3 regions of the Caldibacillus sp. 210928-DFI.2.18 genome follow, and region 1 is predicted to be linked to each of the others. Evidence: riboswitches for the same ligand, from Rfam matches in the RefSeq annotation. Region 1 holds a riboswitch; each other region holds the start of a gene.

What was found. A riboswitch is a leader RNA that binds a small molecule or an ion and turns the genes downstream of it on or off. The one in region 1 is predicted to bind S-adenosylmethionine.
Region 2: it holds a riboswitch for S-adenosylmethionine, as region 1 does, so the genes downstream of both, LIZ98_RS14815 (methionine ABC transporter ATP-binding protein) here and LIZ98_RS05815 (methionine biosynthesis PLP-dependent protein) in region 1, are expected to answer to the same signal.
Region 3: it holds a riboswitch for S-adenosylmethionine, as region 1 does, so the genes downstream of both, LIZ98_RS10750 (bifunctional homocysteine S-methyltransferase/methylenetetrahydrofolate reductase) here and LIZ98_RS05815 (methionine biosynthesis PLP-dependent protein) in region 1, are expected to answer to the same signal.

What each region holds. Positions count from the first base shown of each region.
Region 1 covers NZ_JAJCHL010000017.1:36,368-41,949, reverse strand. The annotation lists gene LIZ98_RS05825 (energy-coupling factor transporter transmembrane component T family protein) at 1-411, shown strand, start outside; gene metC (cystathionine beta-lyase) at 597-1,805, opposite strand; gene LIZ98_RS05815 (methionine biosynthesis PLP-dependent protein) at 1,802-2,923, opposite strand; SAM riboswitch class I at 3,007-3,112, opposite strand; gene LIZ98_RS05810 (Cof-type HAD-IIB family hydrolase) at 3,506-4,351, opposite strand; gene LIZ98_RS05805 (Gfo/Idh/MocA family protein) at 4,694-5,582, shown strand, end outside.
Region 2 covers NZ_JAJCHL010000090.1:5,794-11,375, reverse strand. The annotation lists gene lipA (lipoyl synthase) at 1-479, opposite strand, end outside; gene LIZ98_RS14830 (lipoate--protein ligase family protein) at 463-1,257, opposite strand; gene LIZ98_RS14825 (pyridoxal phosphate-dependent aminotransferase) at 1,533-2,705, opposite strand; gene LIZ98_RS14820 (carbon-nitrogen family hydrolase) at 2,889-3,665, shown strand; SAM riboswitch class I at 3,795-3,902, shown strand; gene LIZ98_RS14815 (methionine ABC transporter ATP-binding protein) at 4,038-5,051, shown strand; gene LIZ98_RS14810 (methionine ABC transporter permease) at 5,041-5,582, shown strand, end outside.
Region 3 covers NZ_JAJCHL010000046.1:16,857-22,438, forward strand. The annotation lists gene LIZ98_RS10740 (cation diffusion facilitator family transporter) at 1-700, shown strand, start outside; gene LIZ98_RS17985 (hypothetical protein) at 797-925, opposite strand; gene LIZ98_RS10745 (FMN-dependent NADH-azoreductase) at 984-1,604, opposite strand; SAM riboswitch class I at 1,909-2,021, shown strand; gene LIZ98_RS10750 (bifunctional homocysteine S-methyltransferase/methylenetetrahydrofolate reductase) at 2,081-3,940, shown strand; gene metH (methionine synthase) at 3,933-5,582, shown strand, end outside.

The DNA.
Region 1 (5,582 bases):
AGTGAATTTGCCGCTTCTTTAAATCGGATTGGTGTAAGCTACCGGATTGCTTACGCTGTATCCCTTGCTTTACGCTATATTCCCGATGTTCAGCGGGATTTCCGTAATATCGCCAAAGCACAACAAGCCCGCGGACTTGATATGTCAAAAAATGAGAAATTCCTTAAGCGGGTAAAGAACGCATCAGCCGTCTTGGCACCATTAATTTTGTCAAGTCTTGAAAAAATTGAAATAATCAGTAATGCAATGGAACTGCGTGGATTCGGGAAAAAGAAAAAAAGAACGTGGTACAATGCCCGCCCTTTTCAGAAACGGGATTACACAGCAATTATTTTGTTCGTTTTGCTGCTAATTGCAACCTTACTGATTACCTACCATGACGGCAGCCGGTTTTACAATCCGTTTAGTTAAAGTAATTGTATTTTTGGGATGAAAATCTATGACAAGCTTTCGAATCTAGTTTGGATTGATAAGGCAATCTATAAAATTACAACCCCGGGGTGTTAACTCGCTACCCCGGCCCCGGGTTGCAATTTTTTCTTACAATGCCAAAGATTAAAAATGCCCCAAACAGCAATCAACCCGAGATAAAAACTTTATATAAATCTCCCAACCGTTCGAGCCGCTACAGTTCCCGCTCCAACCGCTCGCTCTGCTATTTCGAGTGCCTGTGCAAGATCAGCAACCAAATCCTCACAATCTTCCAATCCTACCGAAAGTCGTAACAAACCGTCAGTAATCCCGCGTTTTTCCCGTTCTTCTTGGTCCATCGCCGCATGGGACATCGTCGCCGGGTAAGAAAGAATCGATTCGACCGCTCCTAAGCTAACAGCAAATACCGGGATTTCAAGGTTCTCCACAAAAGCCTTGGCAATGTCTTTGTTAGGCAATCTGAATGACAATACAGCTCCGGCACTATCCGCCTGCCCCAAATGAATTTCATGTCCCGCATGTGTGGCAAGTCCCGGGTAAAACACTTCTTCCACGAGCGGATGATTTTGCAAAAACTCAGCAATTACCTGTGCTGATTCTGAAGACTGTTTCATCCGCACGCTCAAAGTTTTCATGCCCCTGAGCAAAGCCCAACAATCCGGAATCCCTAAAACGGCACCAAATGAATTTTGAATAAAATACAATTGATCAGCCAATGCTTTATCTTTTACCACCGCCAAGCCTGCAACAACATCACTATGCCCGGCTAAAAATTTTGTGGCACTGTGTAAGACAATGTCCGCACCTAATTCAAGCGGCCTTTGATGAAGGGGTGTCATGAATGTATTGTCGATATATACAAGACAATTGTGGGCTTTTGCTAATTTGACAACACCTCTAATATCTGTAATATGGAGTAACGGATTGGACGGGGTTTCCACATAGACAACTTTCGTATTGGGCCGAAAAGCGCCGGCCACTGCATCTAAATCCGTCATATCAACAAAAGTATGTTGAATTTGAAATTTCGTTAGTACTTTTGTGACCATGCGAAACGTTCCGCCATACACATCTTCGGAAATGATGACATGATCCCCGGATGATAGCAGCATGAAGGCAGAGGAAATAGCGGCCATTCCGGATGCAAAGGCAAAACCTTGAACACCGCCTTCCAGTTCGGCAATGGTATCTTCCAACACTTTTCGGGTTGGATTTCCTGAACGGGTATAGTCAAAAGGACCAAACGAATCGAATTGTTCTTGATGAAAAGTGGAAGAATAGTAGACAGGTGGATTTACTGCTCCTGTTTTGCCATCAATATAACGATCTTGGGAAATTAGTTTTGTTTCAAATCCATAATTTTTTTTGTTCATCGTTCACTTGCCCCCTTACGTAATGCCACCAATGCATTTTCCAAATCCGCCTTCAAATCTTCAATATGTTCAATACCGACCGAAAACCGTAATAAGCGATTATCGACACCGTTTTTTATCCGGGTTTGTAGCGGAATATCGGCATGGGTTTGGGTAGCCGGATAGGTAATAAAACTTTCAACCCCACCGAGACTTTCGGCAAAGGTAATCAATTTCAAACTTCTTAAAAAGGGGTCAACCCATTCTTCTTTTGCCAATCGAAACGACACCATGCCACCTCTATTTGGGTAGAGAACATCGGTCACTTCAGGTCTGTTATTTAAAAATTCGACTACCTGTTTTGCATTGTTTTGATGTGCTTCCATACGTAAAGCTAAGGTTTTTAAGCCGCGAATTAACAGCCAACTGTCAAGAGGGGATAAAACCGCGCCGGCCGCATTATGATTTGTCGCAAGCTGTTCACAAATTTCCTGTCCCTTTGCAACAACAAATCCGGCCAGGACATCATTATGACCGCCAATATATTTTGTCGCACTATGAATGACAATGTCGGCCCCATCCACAATCGGTTTTTGCAAATAGGGGGTTAGAAAGGTGTTATCCACAATGAAAAGCAAGTGATGTTTTTTGGCAATGTGGGCAACTTTTTCAATATCTGTTTCAATCATTAACGGATTTGTTGGTGTTTCTATGTAAATCGCTTTTGTTTTTTCTGTGATTGCATCTTCCAACCCGTTGTAATCATTCACTTTCACATAGCTGGTTTTGATTCCATACGATTTTTCGTATTGATTGAACAATCGGTAAGTTCCGCCGTATAGGTCATTAAAGCTAAGAAGTTCATCATCTTTTTGAAAAAGGGAGAGGACGAGCTGAATAGCCGCCATCCCCGAACTACAGGCAAAAGCCTGATCTCCTTCTTCTAATTTTGCAAAACTCTCCTCTAATAAGGCACGTGTTGGATTTTTTGTCCGTGTATAATCATACCCTGTGGATAAACCAATTCCTTCATGACGATAGGCTGTGGATAAATAGATGGGTGGATTAACAGCCCCGGTTGTATGTTCACTTCGATTTCCGATTTGTACTAATTTTGTTTGAATATGTTGATTTGCCAAGCTTGATTCCTCCTCGTATCCCTACATTTTTGGAAAATAAAAAGGACTTCTATAAGAAGAAGCCCCGATGATTGTAAAGTTTCTTCTTATCTTTCAGGTATTTCACCTGCTGGAATTAGCACCGTGGTCAAAAAATGACTGGTTGCTGAGGCGTCATCGGGCCAGTCCCTCAACCTCTCTTGATAAGATTGCAATATTCAGTTCCATAAATGATTTTATTTATTCTAATTTACAATAACTTTTTAAAATAATCAAGGGAAAAATCATAGCATGCACATAATTTATATGGGAATAGTTCATTAATAATATACGTATCTATAGGAAACCAACGTGGCGGCCCTTATGGACAGAATGGTGCTCCTTTGTTAAAAAACTGTCTAATAGACTGCCCCTTATGGACAGTTTCATACTCGTTTTTTGGAAAAAAGTCCAATAGAACGGCTATCATGGACAGTTTGAAGCGCATATTCCACAAAAGTGTCTAATAAAGTAAGTTTTATGGACAGAATGGTGCTCCTTTTTTAAAAAATATCCAATAAACCGACCCTCATGGACAGTTTGGCGCATCTCTAAATTTACCGTTTATGAAAGTACAAACTTTTCTAAAGCATAGGCCACGCCATCATCATCATTCGTTTTTGTTTCAAAATTCGCATGACTTTTTACAAAATCAGTGGCATTCCCCATAGCAATGCTTGTTCCGGCAGCTTTGAACATCGATAAGTCATTCAGATTATCCCCGATTGCGACAGTATCTGCTTGTGGAATTTGAAAGTAATTTGCGAGGAAAAGAAGGGCATTTCCTTTACTTACCTGTTTATTTCCTACCTCAACGGTTAAATGGCTGCCGTTTGTGATTGAAATATCATCACGTTCAGAAAGCCGCTGTTGCAAATGATTTAGTTTTTTCTCATCCAAACTGACAGTATACATTTTATACGGATCTAACATTGAAAAATTTAGCTCACTAAAATCTGAGACAGTTAATAAATGATTTTGGTCATTTTGAACTTGAACCATTTGTTCAACCATTGGTCCGAAAACAGGGTCATCTTTTAACCGATTCAGTTCCGCATACAAATATTCTTTTCGTGTTTTATCAATGAAAATACCTTTATTTGTATAAATTTCATAATATAATTGAAAATCATTAAATATGTCCATAATTTTTTTCAATATATGTACAGGGATTGTTAGTGTTTGTAAGATTTTGTTATGAAAAACAACAGCTCCGTTTCCGGCAATAATAGGTGCTTCGAGGTTTATCTTTTTTATAATTTCTTGAATATCGTGTAAGGCGCGGCCTGAACAAAAGGTAACGATATGACCCTGTCTTTGAGCTTTTAAAATAGCATGACAATTGTTTTCGCTGATTGTATGATTGTTAGAAAAAAGGGTACCATCCATATCGATTGCAATAAGTTTCATCGTGTTCCTCCTTGCATCCTTTTTCGAATTAATAAAACAGCTGCCACCTTTATTTTACCATACTATTTGTCGTTTTTTCCGTTTCTATCTTCAGTCCACGACACAACATAATAAGTTATCCACATTTTTTAAAAAAATAAGCAAATTTGGTTGTTTTTGACCTTTAATGTGGATAAATTCAAATGGAAAATTCTACTAATTGTGGATAAGTCGTATTTCCACAATACTACCAGAGATTAATAAATTTACTCCTCATAGCTGTTCTATCTTTCACTCTTTCCACTTCTAGCCTTAAATATGTTATTATGAAATTAATCACAATGATATAATGGAGGTATTTTTATGATTCGTTTTGGAATTATCGGAACCAATTGGATTACCGAAAAATTTATTGATGCAGCTTCTAATATAGAGGATTTTTCGCTTGTAGCTGTATATTCACGTACCGAAGAGAGGGCAAAAGCGTTTGCAGCAAAATTTGACGTAACCAATATTTTTACCGATTTAGAAACAATGGCAAAGAGTGATGTCCTTGATGCAGTTTATATTGCCAGTCCAAACTCACTTCACGCAGAACAATCGATTCTATTTTTGCAACATGGAAAACATGTCATTTGTGAAAAGCCACTCGCTTCCAATGTAAAAGAAGCAGAAGCAATCGTTCAGACGGCAAAAGCCCATGGTGTGGTTTTCATGGAGGCGTTAAAAACAACTTTTGTCCCAAGTTTTGTAAGTATCAAAGAAAATTTACATAAAATCGGTACGGTACGCCGTTACTTTGCAAATTTTTGCCAGTATTCATCACGTTATGATAAATATAAAGAGGGAATTGTGCTAAATGCTTTTAATCCGGCTTTTTCCAATGGCTCATTAATGGACATTGGCGTGTATTGCATTTATCCGATGGTAGCGTTGTTTGGCGAACCAACGGATCTGCGTGCTAATGCATATATGCTCGAATCCGGTGTCGATGGGGAGGGAACGGTCATTTTCTCCTATCCGGAAATGGAAGGGGTTGTCTCTTTCTCAAAAATTTCCAACTCATTCATTCCATCTGAGATTCAAGGGGAAAAAGGAACCATTGTTATTGATAAAATTTCAACGCCATCAAAAGTTGAGATTCATTATAACGATGGAACCGTTGAAGATATTAGCCGCCCACAAGTCGAAAATACCATGTATTATGAAGCAAAGGAATTTATTGAGCTCATTAAAGAAAACAAGACGGAAT
Region 2 (5,582 bases), on a different contig from region 1:
GGCTTACTGTCCATCAATGTTCGTAAGCTTTCATAATCGCCTTTCATATCAGATGGCAAAATTTCAATCGTTGTACCCGGACTTTTCCGGCGAATGGCGCGAACCGTTTCCGCAAACACAGCTGCACCGCCGTCATTTAAATCATCGCGGGCTACCGATGTGACAACGACATGCTTTAATCCCATGACGCTCACCGAATCAGCTACTCGCTCAGGTTCCGCCAAATCCAGTTCTGTCGGTCGGCCGGTAGCGACTGCACAAAAACGACAGCCGCGCGTACAAACATTTCCTAAAATCATGAATGTAGCTGTGCCTCGTTCACTCCAGCATTCATAAATATTCGGGCATCTGGCTTCTTCACAAACCGTATTTAATCGATTGCCTTTAACCAAATTTTTAATATTACCGTAAGATTGCGTCGTATTCAATTTGATTTTCAGCCATTCCGGTTTCCGTATGTATTCAGTTTCCTGTGCCAATGGTTTCACGCTCCTTGGTGGTATAATAATTCCACAAATCTGTCGCATATTTGCTCTGAGCTAACTTCTGAATTTCCTCCCACTGGTCATCCGTTAATGTCAACGGAGAAAGGTGAATTCCGAGCCCGGTCTCAAAACCTTTTTTGAAAGCTGCCACCATCGTCTCATATGTCAAAGTTTTATTTATTACATCTTTGATAGAGGTAGCCTTAGCAGCAAACTTTTCCTTCCGTCTTTTCCGCATCTCATCCGAGGAAAAAGCAAACAAATCAAAAAGCATATCAGTATCAAGACTCATTGGTAAAGACCCATGCTGCATAAGAACACCGCTCTTCCTCGTTTGTGCATTTCCGCAAATTTTCTTTCCATCGACAATCATTTCATAAAAAGATGGTTTTTCAAAACAGATGGCCGAACGTTCTTGGTCAATTTCTCGTTCGGGAATCGCAAATTCTGCCGGAACTCCTAAATTCCTATATCCTTCCAAAATGCCTTGGGATAAAACATAATACGCCTTCGTGACCGATTTCGGGATACCCGGATCACGTTCAGAAATCACAAGACTATACGTTAATTCATCATCGTGGAGAACTGCACTTCCACCGGTTAAACGTCGGACAAATTCACAATCATATTTTTTTACTGCATCAAAATTTATAGTTTTTGCCCTTTGAAAATAACCAATGGATAAAGTCGGTTTATTCCACCCGTAAAATCTGAGTGTCGGTGGAATGTTCCCTTGACTGTGCCAATTCAACAAACATTCGTCAAACGCCATATTGACAGCCGCACTTAGATGACCGGTGTCAATAAAGGCCCACTCGGTTTGCAATAAAGATTCCTCCAATCGGGAATGTCACAAATATCCATTTAATCCCAAATTTTAGTATTCCCTATTATTTTAGTATAATTTATTTAAAATGTATATAATTAATCACCAATTATGAATCGTTTATGGTATCTTTGAATTTTAGAACGACAATCAAGTGTTTTTCCAATTAGCACTTGCAATAGGTAAGTAGGTTTCATTGGATTGTATTATGTTTTCGCCGATCATTTATTTTTAAAAACGCCAAGATTCCCAATCCGCTGTACAGCTTCAACTAATCGGGCTTCATCCATTAATAAACCGACCCGGATGAACCCCTCTCCGTACTTGCCAAAACCATTACCGGGTGCAACCGCCACATCAGCTGCATCCAACAAATAATCAGCAAACGATTGACTGGTAAACCCATCCGGTACCGGAAGCCATGCGAAAAATGATCCTTTTGGGGCAGTAACATCCCAGCCGATTTGTTTGCATGCATCAACAAAAGCATTGCGCCTAGATTCATAGCGAGCAACTAACTCTTTTACACATGTTTGATCCCCGCTTAATGCGGCAATGGCTGCTTTTTGCACTGCGGGAAAAAGGCTGACATAAAGATGATCCTGAATCAAGTTTATTGCTTCGATAATGGTCGGGTTACCAACTGCGAATCCGACGCGCCAGCCGGCCATATTATAAGTTTTGGACAAAGTATACATTTCCACACCAATATCCTTTGCGCCATCCGCTTGCAAGAAACTAACCGGTTTTTTTCCGTCGAACCCAATGGCACCATAAGCGAAATCATGCATGACCGTTATCTCATGTTTTTTTGCCAATTTCACAGTTTGATTGAAAAAGTCAAGATTCGCAACAGCTCCGGTCGGATTGTTCGGGTAATTTAAGTAGAGCAGTTTTGCCGCATCCAATACATCACTGGAAATGGCATTATAATCCGGTAAAAAGTGATTTTCATCCTTCAATGGAAACAGCTCATATTCTACGCCTGCCAACACAACTCCCGATAAATAATCCGGATAGCCCGGGTCCGGTAAAAGCATGAGGTCGCCCGGGTTAAGTAAGCACATGGGAAGCTCGACCAAACCCGCTTTTGCGCCAAAAAGAATGGCCACTTCACGCACCGGATCCACATCTACATCATATTCTTTTTTGTAAAAATCACACACCGCTTCCTTTAATTCGAGAAGTCCGCGGAATGGTGAATATTTGTGCGTATTTGGATCTTCAACCGCTTTTTGTAATGCTTGAACGATATGTTTCGGTGTCGGTTGATCCGGATTCCCTTGGCCGAGGTTAATGACATCACGACCATCCTCAATGGCTTTATTCACCTTTCCGACCAAGTTTGCAAAGAATTGGGTCGGTAAACTCTTTAGCTTTTCTGAGTAGTCCATTTTATCTCACCTTTTGTATGGAAAATTGGTTTACATAATAAAGTTTATTTTAAAAAAACGAACAAAATTGGTGTTATACATGAAAATCGTTAGCATTATCCATCCAAAGAATAATTGAATATGTTTGCAATTTTAACACTAATTTTATAATCTAAAAATATATATGTCTAGTGGGTGATGATAATGAAAATGGCAATTGTACAGATGGATATTGCTTTTGGTGAACCGGAAAAAAATTTTTTGCAAGTAGAAAGTTTTATTTTACAAGCGGCTGAGCAAGATGCCGATGTGATTGTTTTCCCGGAAATGTGGAATACGGGATATGCGTTGAAAGACCTCGAAACGTTGGCAGATAAAAACGGAGAGCAGACAAAAAATATGCTTAGCCGACTTGCAAAACAACACGCTATACATGTTGTCGGCGGTTCTGTTGCAACAAAAAAAGCTCAAGGGTTCTTCAACACGATGTATGTGGCAAACAGGAATGGGGACATTGTCGCAGAATATGATAAAGCCCATTTATTTCCGTTAATGGATGAACCTGTTTATATGCAGCCCGGGCAAGCGAAAAATATTTTCAAACTGGATCGTGTAGAATGTGGCGGTGTTATTTGTTTTGATTTACGTTTCCCGGAATGGATTCGGGCACATGTGCTTGATGGAGCGAAAATAATGTTTATCCCGGCTGAGTGGCCGAAACAACGGGTGGATCATTGGGAAATCTTGTTGCAGGCCCGTGCAATTGAAAATCAATGTTTCGTTGTAGCAGTCAATCGGGTAGGAAATGACCCGGATAATGAATACAATGGGCATTCGATGATTATTTCACCGTGGGGAGAAGTGTATTTAAGCGGTGAAGAAGGAGAAGGCATCTTTTATGCAGATATCCCGCTAGACGAGGTTGATCGTGTTCGAAACACCATTCCGATTTTTCATGCACGCCGGCCGGAATTATATTAAAAAAATACTGTTGTCATGGTTCCGGTCTTAAAATTAATCTTTTGGAAAATTAATTTTGATTATAATATTGACAGACTTATTAACAATCATTAAAATAAAATTTATAAAAATTATATACGGAAAACATTTATCTTATCACGAGTGACTGAGGGACAGGCCTTATGAAGTCACAGCAACCCCCTGAAAAGGGAAGGTGCTAACTCCTGCAGATTGGTTCGCCCATCTGAGAGATAAGAGTTTGAGATCAATAGATGTCAATGCTCCTTTCAGATGAGAGGGGCATTTTTTGTTGGTGGCATTTTGTTCGTAATGGTGAACATATTGCCGAGATTCATATAGTAGGATTTTCATGGACATGAGAGAGGGGTAACCATGATTGAAATAAAGAATTTAACAAAAACATATTTTTCAAAAGATCGTGAAGTAAAAGCAGTCGATAATGTTTCTATCACTATTCACGATGGAGAAATATTTGGTATCGTCGGCTATTCGGGAGCGGGAAAAAGTTCATTATTGCGTTGTATCAATTTACTGGAACGACCGACTTCCGGAAAAATTACGGTTGATGGGGTAGATTTAACCAAGCTGGATAACAAAAGGTTACGTCAAGCACGTTTAAAAATTGGAATGATTTTCCAACACTTTAACTTGGTGAGTCAAAAAACAGTGGCAGAAAATATTGCTTTTGCATTAAAAGCATCGAAAACACCGAAAAACAGAATTGAGAAACGGGTGGATGAGCTGCTCGACATGGTTGGTCTAGCGGACAAAAAAGATGTCTATCCAGGGCAACTTAGCGGCGGGCAAAAACAGCGGGTCGGAATTGCCAGAGCATTAGCGAACAATCCAAAAGTCCTGCTATGTGATGAAGCAACATCGGCATTGGATCCAACGACGACAAAATCAATTTTAAATTTGCTTAAAAAAATTAATAAAGAGTTGAATATTACGATTGTTATCATTACTCATGAAATGGATGTCGTCAAAGAAATCTGTCACCGCATGGCAATTATGGAGAATGGGAGAATCGTGGAACAGGGGAATGTGTATGATATTTTTGCTTCCCCGAAAGAACAGCTGACGAAGGAATTTATTCAAAGTGTCGTATCCTTTGATTTACCGAAAGCAACTTTACGATTGGTGAAAGGAACCTTAGTGAAGTTGCTGTTTAGGGGTGAGGTTGCCGGTGAAGGGGTGGTATCGGAAACATTAAAGAAGTTTCAAATTAACGGAAATTTTCTACATGGTTCCATTGAATACATCCAGGAACGGCCACTGGGAATTTTTATTATGGAACTTACCGGCGATCAAGAAGAAATAAATAAAGCGATTCACTATATTGAACATCGAAATGCGGAAGTAGAGGTGCTGAACAATGGAATTTGATGTTGCCCATTTAGTTGAAATGCTGCCGGAAATACAGACTTCATTTTTACAAACATTGTACATGGTGGGAATTTCCTTACTAGTCTCCTTGTTGATTGGACTGCCATTAGGGTTCTTGCTTTTTGTAACAGACAAAGGTTTATTTTGGCAAAACCGGGTAATTAACTCAGTAATCGGATTTATTGTGAACGTCATCCGTTCGATCCCATTTATTATATTACTTGTTGCCTTAATCCCGTTAACCATCTTCCTTGTAGGGACAACGATTGGACCTACAGCAGCAAGTGTCTCTTTGTCGGTTGCGGCCATTCCGTTTTTTGCCCGGCTTGTGGAAAGTGCGTTGCGGGAAATTGATTACGGGGTGATTGAAGCAGCCATTGCAGCCGGTGGAACCCCTTGGATGATTATTAAGGATGTTCTTTTACCGGAAGCAAAATCCGGAATCGTTTCCAGTGTAACAATTACAATTATTAGTCTGGTCGGAACTTCGGCTATGGCCGGTACAGTTGGAGGCGGCGGAATCGGTGACTT
Region 3 (5,582 bases), on a different contig from region 1:
ATTGGAAATATTGGCGGCCTTTTTTAATGGTCTAACGCTTATTGTGATTGCCGTGTTTATCATTTATGAGGCAATTGGCAGATTTTCCAACCCGCCGGAAATTGCGTCAACAGGTATGTTTGTAATCGGGATTATTGGTTTATTCGTCAATATTCTTGTTGCTTGGATTATGATGCGCCAAGGTGATACGCATGAAAATTTAAATTTGCATGCAGCATTTTTGCATGTAATAAGCGATATGTTAGGTTCGATAGGAGCAATTGTTGCAGCCATTCTCATTATGCTATTTGGTTGGGGTTGGGCCGATCCGGTTGCCAGTCTTATTGTTGCCGTCTTAGTTTTGAACAGTGGTCGGCGGGTTACCATGGATTCTCTTCATATCTTAATGGAGGGGACACCGCAAAATATTGATATTGATGACATTGTAAACACAATGATAAACATACCCGGAGTAATCAGTGTTCATGATTTGCATGTATGGAGCATTACGAGCGGGAGCAATGCCCTATCCTGCCATGCTGTTGTTGACGGAGATTTATCGATCACTGATTGTCAAAAGATTTTACGGAACATTGAACATGAATTGGCTCATAAAGGGATTCAACATGTCACCATTCAAATGGAGAACAGTGAAAATCCCCATGAAAATTCAGTTATGTGTAGGACCCAATATGAAGTTCACCTTCACCATCAACATTAAAAAAGCAATTGGAAAACAATAAAACGCCATCGTAGGCGTTTTATTTGTGGCATCAGTGGGATAAAAAACCCCACCGATGGAAGTTTCACTTTACTGTTATTTCTTCTTAGTTGTTTTTAACAATTTTTCCTCTTTACTGTTACCGCCGTAATCGGGCAATTGTCCGGCATGGGTTTCGTGATATTTTGATCCGGAGTCATTATGATTGTGATCGTCCTTTACCAAAAGACTCACCTCCATCTATCTTTGTTGTTCATCCTAAATAGAGAATAAACAGTCATTCCTAAAAAGCTTTCGCCAATTGTTGGGCTTTTTCGACTGCTTTTTCTACAATTTCATCGGCTTTTTCCGGGTTATGGTCCATCCCTTCAACAAATAGTTGATGAAAGTCGGTCACACCTAAAAAGGTAAAAATCGTTTTCACATATTGGCTGGCCGGGTCTGAACCATTATATACTCCTCCGTTTGCTTGAATATGTAGGACTTTTTTTCCTTTCACAATACCGACCGATCCGGTTTCCGTATACTTAAATGTTTTCCCGGCCACGGTAATACAGTCAATCCAAGCTTTTAATCGTGTCGGTATACTTAAGTTCCACAACGGGTTCGCAATAATAATTTTATCTTGTTGCAGAAATTCTTCCGTATATGAATTGAACATATTTACCCTCTGCTGTTGGGAATCAGATAACGAATCAAAAGGTTTTCCTTGATTCAAATCATTCCATGCATTAAGCAGGTCTCGGTCAATCTCAGGGACGTTTACGTGATATAAATTCATATCTTCAATCTTATGGTCCGGGTGTATCTCTTTATAAGCGTTAAGGAAGGCATCGGTTACTTTCATAGACCGAGAAACTTCTTGATTTAGCGGGTGTGCCCTGACAATTAAAACATTTACCATTATTTTTTCTCCTCTCGAAACCAATCTATCTTTTTCACTTGATATTAGTAGTATAAGCGCAATGTTCATTTTTATCAAAAGTTTTTGCAACGAAATAATGGGTGAAAATTAGGAATATTATTAGGAAAAATTTGGTTTGAACTATTTGCCCGGTTTCTAACCGACTTTGACTGAACAAGATTGGAATAGACGAATGGCCAAAAAAAGACAAAAATATTTTATGAAGTTTTCATTTTTTTATTGATTATTTTATCAAAATTCGTTAAAGTAAGAGTAATTTATATTAGAAAAAGTAAATGGATGATTCTTATCAAGAGAAGTGGAGGGACTGGCCCGATGAAGCTTCAGCAACCGGATACCTATGGGTACCACGGTGCTAAATCCAACGTGCTTTCTTTTCGGCACGAAAGATAAGAAGAAGATTAGATAAAAAAGTCTTCTTCTTTGGAAGGCTTTTTTCTATTGGGGGGAACACAATGGGATTAATACAAGATCTTGAAAAGCAAATTTTGATAGCGGACGGCGCTATGGGAACACTGTTGTATTCATACGGGATTGATCGTTGTTTTGAAGAACTAAATGTATCAAATCCGCAAGAAATTGAACGGATTCATCGGGAGTATATTGAAGCGGGAGCCAAGATCATTCAAACCAATACATATGGAGCAAATCGGATCAAACTTGCCCGTTACGGATTGGAAAACGAAGTACAAGAAATTAACGCAAAAGCAGTTGAAATCGCAAAAAAAACGGTAAAGACAAGCGGTAAGCCGGTTTATGTTCTCGGTACAATCGGCGGGATCCGGACTTTCCAAAAAGCAATTTTTTCAACAAATGATATTTTACAAAGCTTCGAGGAACAATTGGACATATTACTGAAAGAACAAGTTGACGGAATTTTATTAGAAACCTATTATGATTTAGATGAATTAAAAGCGGTTCTCGAAGTAGCAAGAAAGAAAACAGATTTACCGATAATGGCAAATGTTTCTTTACATGAAAAGGGTGTATTGCAAAGCGGGACTCCTTTGGCGGAAGGTTTCAACCAACTTATTGATCTTGGCGCAAATATCGTTGGACTGAATTGTCGGCTCGGACCATACCATATGATTCAATCATTTGAGGAGATCCCTATACCAAATGGTGCATTTTTATCTGTTTATCCAAATGGAAGTTTGCCAAGAATGGAAGATGGACAATTAGTATATGAGTCGGATGAACAATACTTTTATGAAGCAGCGATTCAATTCGTAAAAGAAGGGGTCCGTTTATTGGGAGGATGTTGCGGCACAAGACCCGAACATATTAGGGCAATGGCTGAGGCGGTGAAAAATCTTTCTCCGGTCACTGAGAAAAAAGTTATTAAAGAAAAACCAACCATTCAATTAACACAAATTCAACAAGTTCATGAACCGTCTCTGGTTGATATCGTAAAAAGTAGAAGATCCGTTATTGTTGAATTTGATCCGCCTAAAACATTGCCGATGAGTCAATTTTTATCAGGGGTTAGCGCGTTAAAAAACGCAAAGATTGACGCAATTACACTTGCGGATAATTCTTTGGCATCACCGCGGATTAGTAATGTTGCTTGTGCTCAAATTGTGAAGAATCGTTATCATCTCCGCCCGATTGTTCATTTAACTTGCCGGGACCGGAATTTAATCGGTATTCAATCACATTTAATGGGATTACATGCGTTAGGTATCCATGACATTTTAGCATTAACCGGTGATCCGACAAAAATTGGTGATTTTCCCGGAGCTTCATCGGTTTTTGATTTGACTTCATTTGACTTAATTCGGTTAATTAAGCAATTTAATGAAGGTTTATCCTATTCCGGAACATCTTTAGGAGAAAAAACAAATTTCACAGTAGCGGCTGCTTTTAACCCTCATGTAAAAATTATTGAAAAATCAGTTGCTAGATTAGAAAAGAAAATTCACTCCGGTGCCGATTATTTTATTACACAACCGGTTTATTCCGAAGAGTTGATTATGAATATCTATGACGCAACGAAACATTTAGATGTTCCGATTTATATCGGGATTATGCCGTTAACGAGCACTCGCAATGCGGAATTCATTCATAATGAAGTACCCGGAATTAAACTGCCTGATTCCGTTCGTGAACAAATGAAAAAGGTAGGAAATGATAAAGAACAAGGGAAGCGGGAAGGGATTGCGATTGCGAAACATTTGATTGATGTCGCCTTTGATCTCTTTCACGGCATTTATCTGATTACCCCGTTTTTAAATTATCAAATGTCTGTTGAACTCATCAATTACATTCATGAAAAAGAACAGATGAAAGTAGAAAGGGAGATTACCAGTGTATAAGTTGAACAGACAGTTGGAAAAAAAGATTCTCATCCTGGATGGAGCAATGGGAACAATGATTCAGCAAAAAGAACTTTCCATAGAGGACTTCGGGGGAGAGGAATACGATGGCTGTAATGAGTACTTGAATATAACGGCTCCGCTCGTGATAAAAAGTATTCATGAAGCTTATTTAGAAGCGGGTGCGGATATAATCGAAACAAATACATTCGGCGGAACCCCGCTTGTTCTTGATGAGTACGGGCTTGGTCATTTAAGTTTTGAAATTAATAAAATAGGTGCGGAATTGGCTGTACAGGCGGTAAAAAAATATTCTACAGAACAATGGCCCCGTTTTGTAGCGGGTTCAATGGGTCCGACAACAAAAACGTTATCCGTGACCGGTGGTGCCACCTTTTATCAATTAGTGGAAAATTACCAAGTTCAAGCAGAAGGTTTATTGGCCGGTGGTGTTGACTTTTTACTGCTGGAAACGAGTCAAGATATGTTAAATGTGAAAGCAGCCTTCTTGGGCATACAGGAAGCGGCAAAAAAAATGGGCATTCAAGTTCCGCTTATGCTGTCCGGAACGATCGAACCAATGGGGACAACATTAGCCGGGCAGGATATTGAAGCTTTTTATATATCAAGTGAACATATCAAACCATTTGCTGTGGGACTCAACTGTGCAACCGGACCCGAATTTATGACGGATCATATCCGGACTTTAGCTGATATGGCCGAAATTGCCGTGAGCTGTTATCCGAATGCCGGACTTCCGGATGAAGAAGGACATTACCATGAAACGCCGCTGTCACTCGCGCAAAAAATAAAAGATTTTGCTGAAAAAGGATGGTTAAATATTGCCGGCGGTTGTTGCGGAACGACACCGGACCACATTCGTGAATTGGCTAAAGTACTTTCAAAGATTCAACCGAGACCGTTAGGCGAAAAACGGCATGAACATCGTGTTTCCGGTATCGAACCGTTAAGATATGATGAAACGATGCGACCGCTATTTGTTGGTGAGCGGACGAATGTGATCGGATCAAGGAAATTTAAACGTTTGATTTCAGAGGGAAAATATGAAGAAGCGGCTGAAATCGCCCGCAATCAAGTGAAAAACGGAGCCCATGTCATTGATGTTTGTCTTGCTGATCCGGACCGGGATGAGCTTCATGATATGGAAATGTTTATCAAAGAAGTTGTCAAGAAAGTTAAGGTTCCTTTAGTTATTGATTCAACCGATTGGCAGGTAACAAAACGGGCACTGGAATATATCCAAGGGAAGTCGATTATTAACTCGATAAATTTAGAAGATGGCATGAAAAGATTTCATGAAATAATTCCGCTCATGAAACAATTTGGTGCGGCCGTTGTTGTTGGTACCATTGATGAGAGTGGAATGGCTTTAACGAGGGAGCAAAAATTAACTGTCGCAAAACGTTCATATGATATTTTGGTAAATGAATACGGCATTTCACCTACTGATATTATTTTCGACCCGCTCGTTTTTCCGGTTGGTACCGGTGATGAACAATATATCGGTTCTGCCAAAGAAACAGTAGAAGGAATCCGGTTGATAAAAGAAACATTCCCCGATTGTTTAACCATACTTGGTATCAGTAATGTTTCATTTGGACTCCCGGCGGCCGGTAGAGAA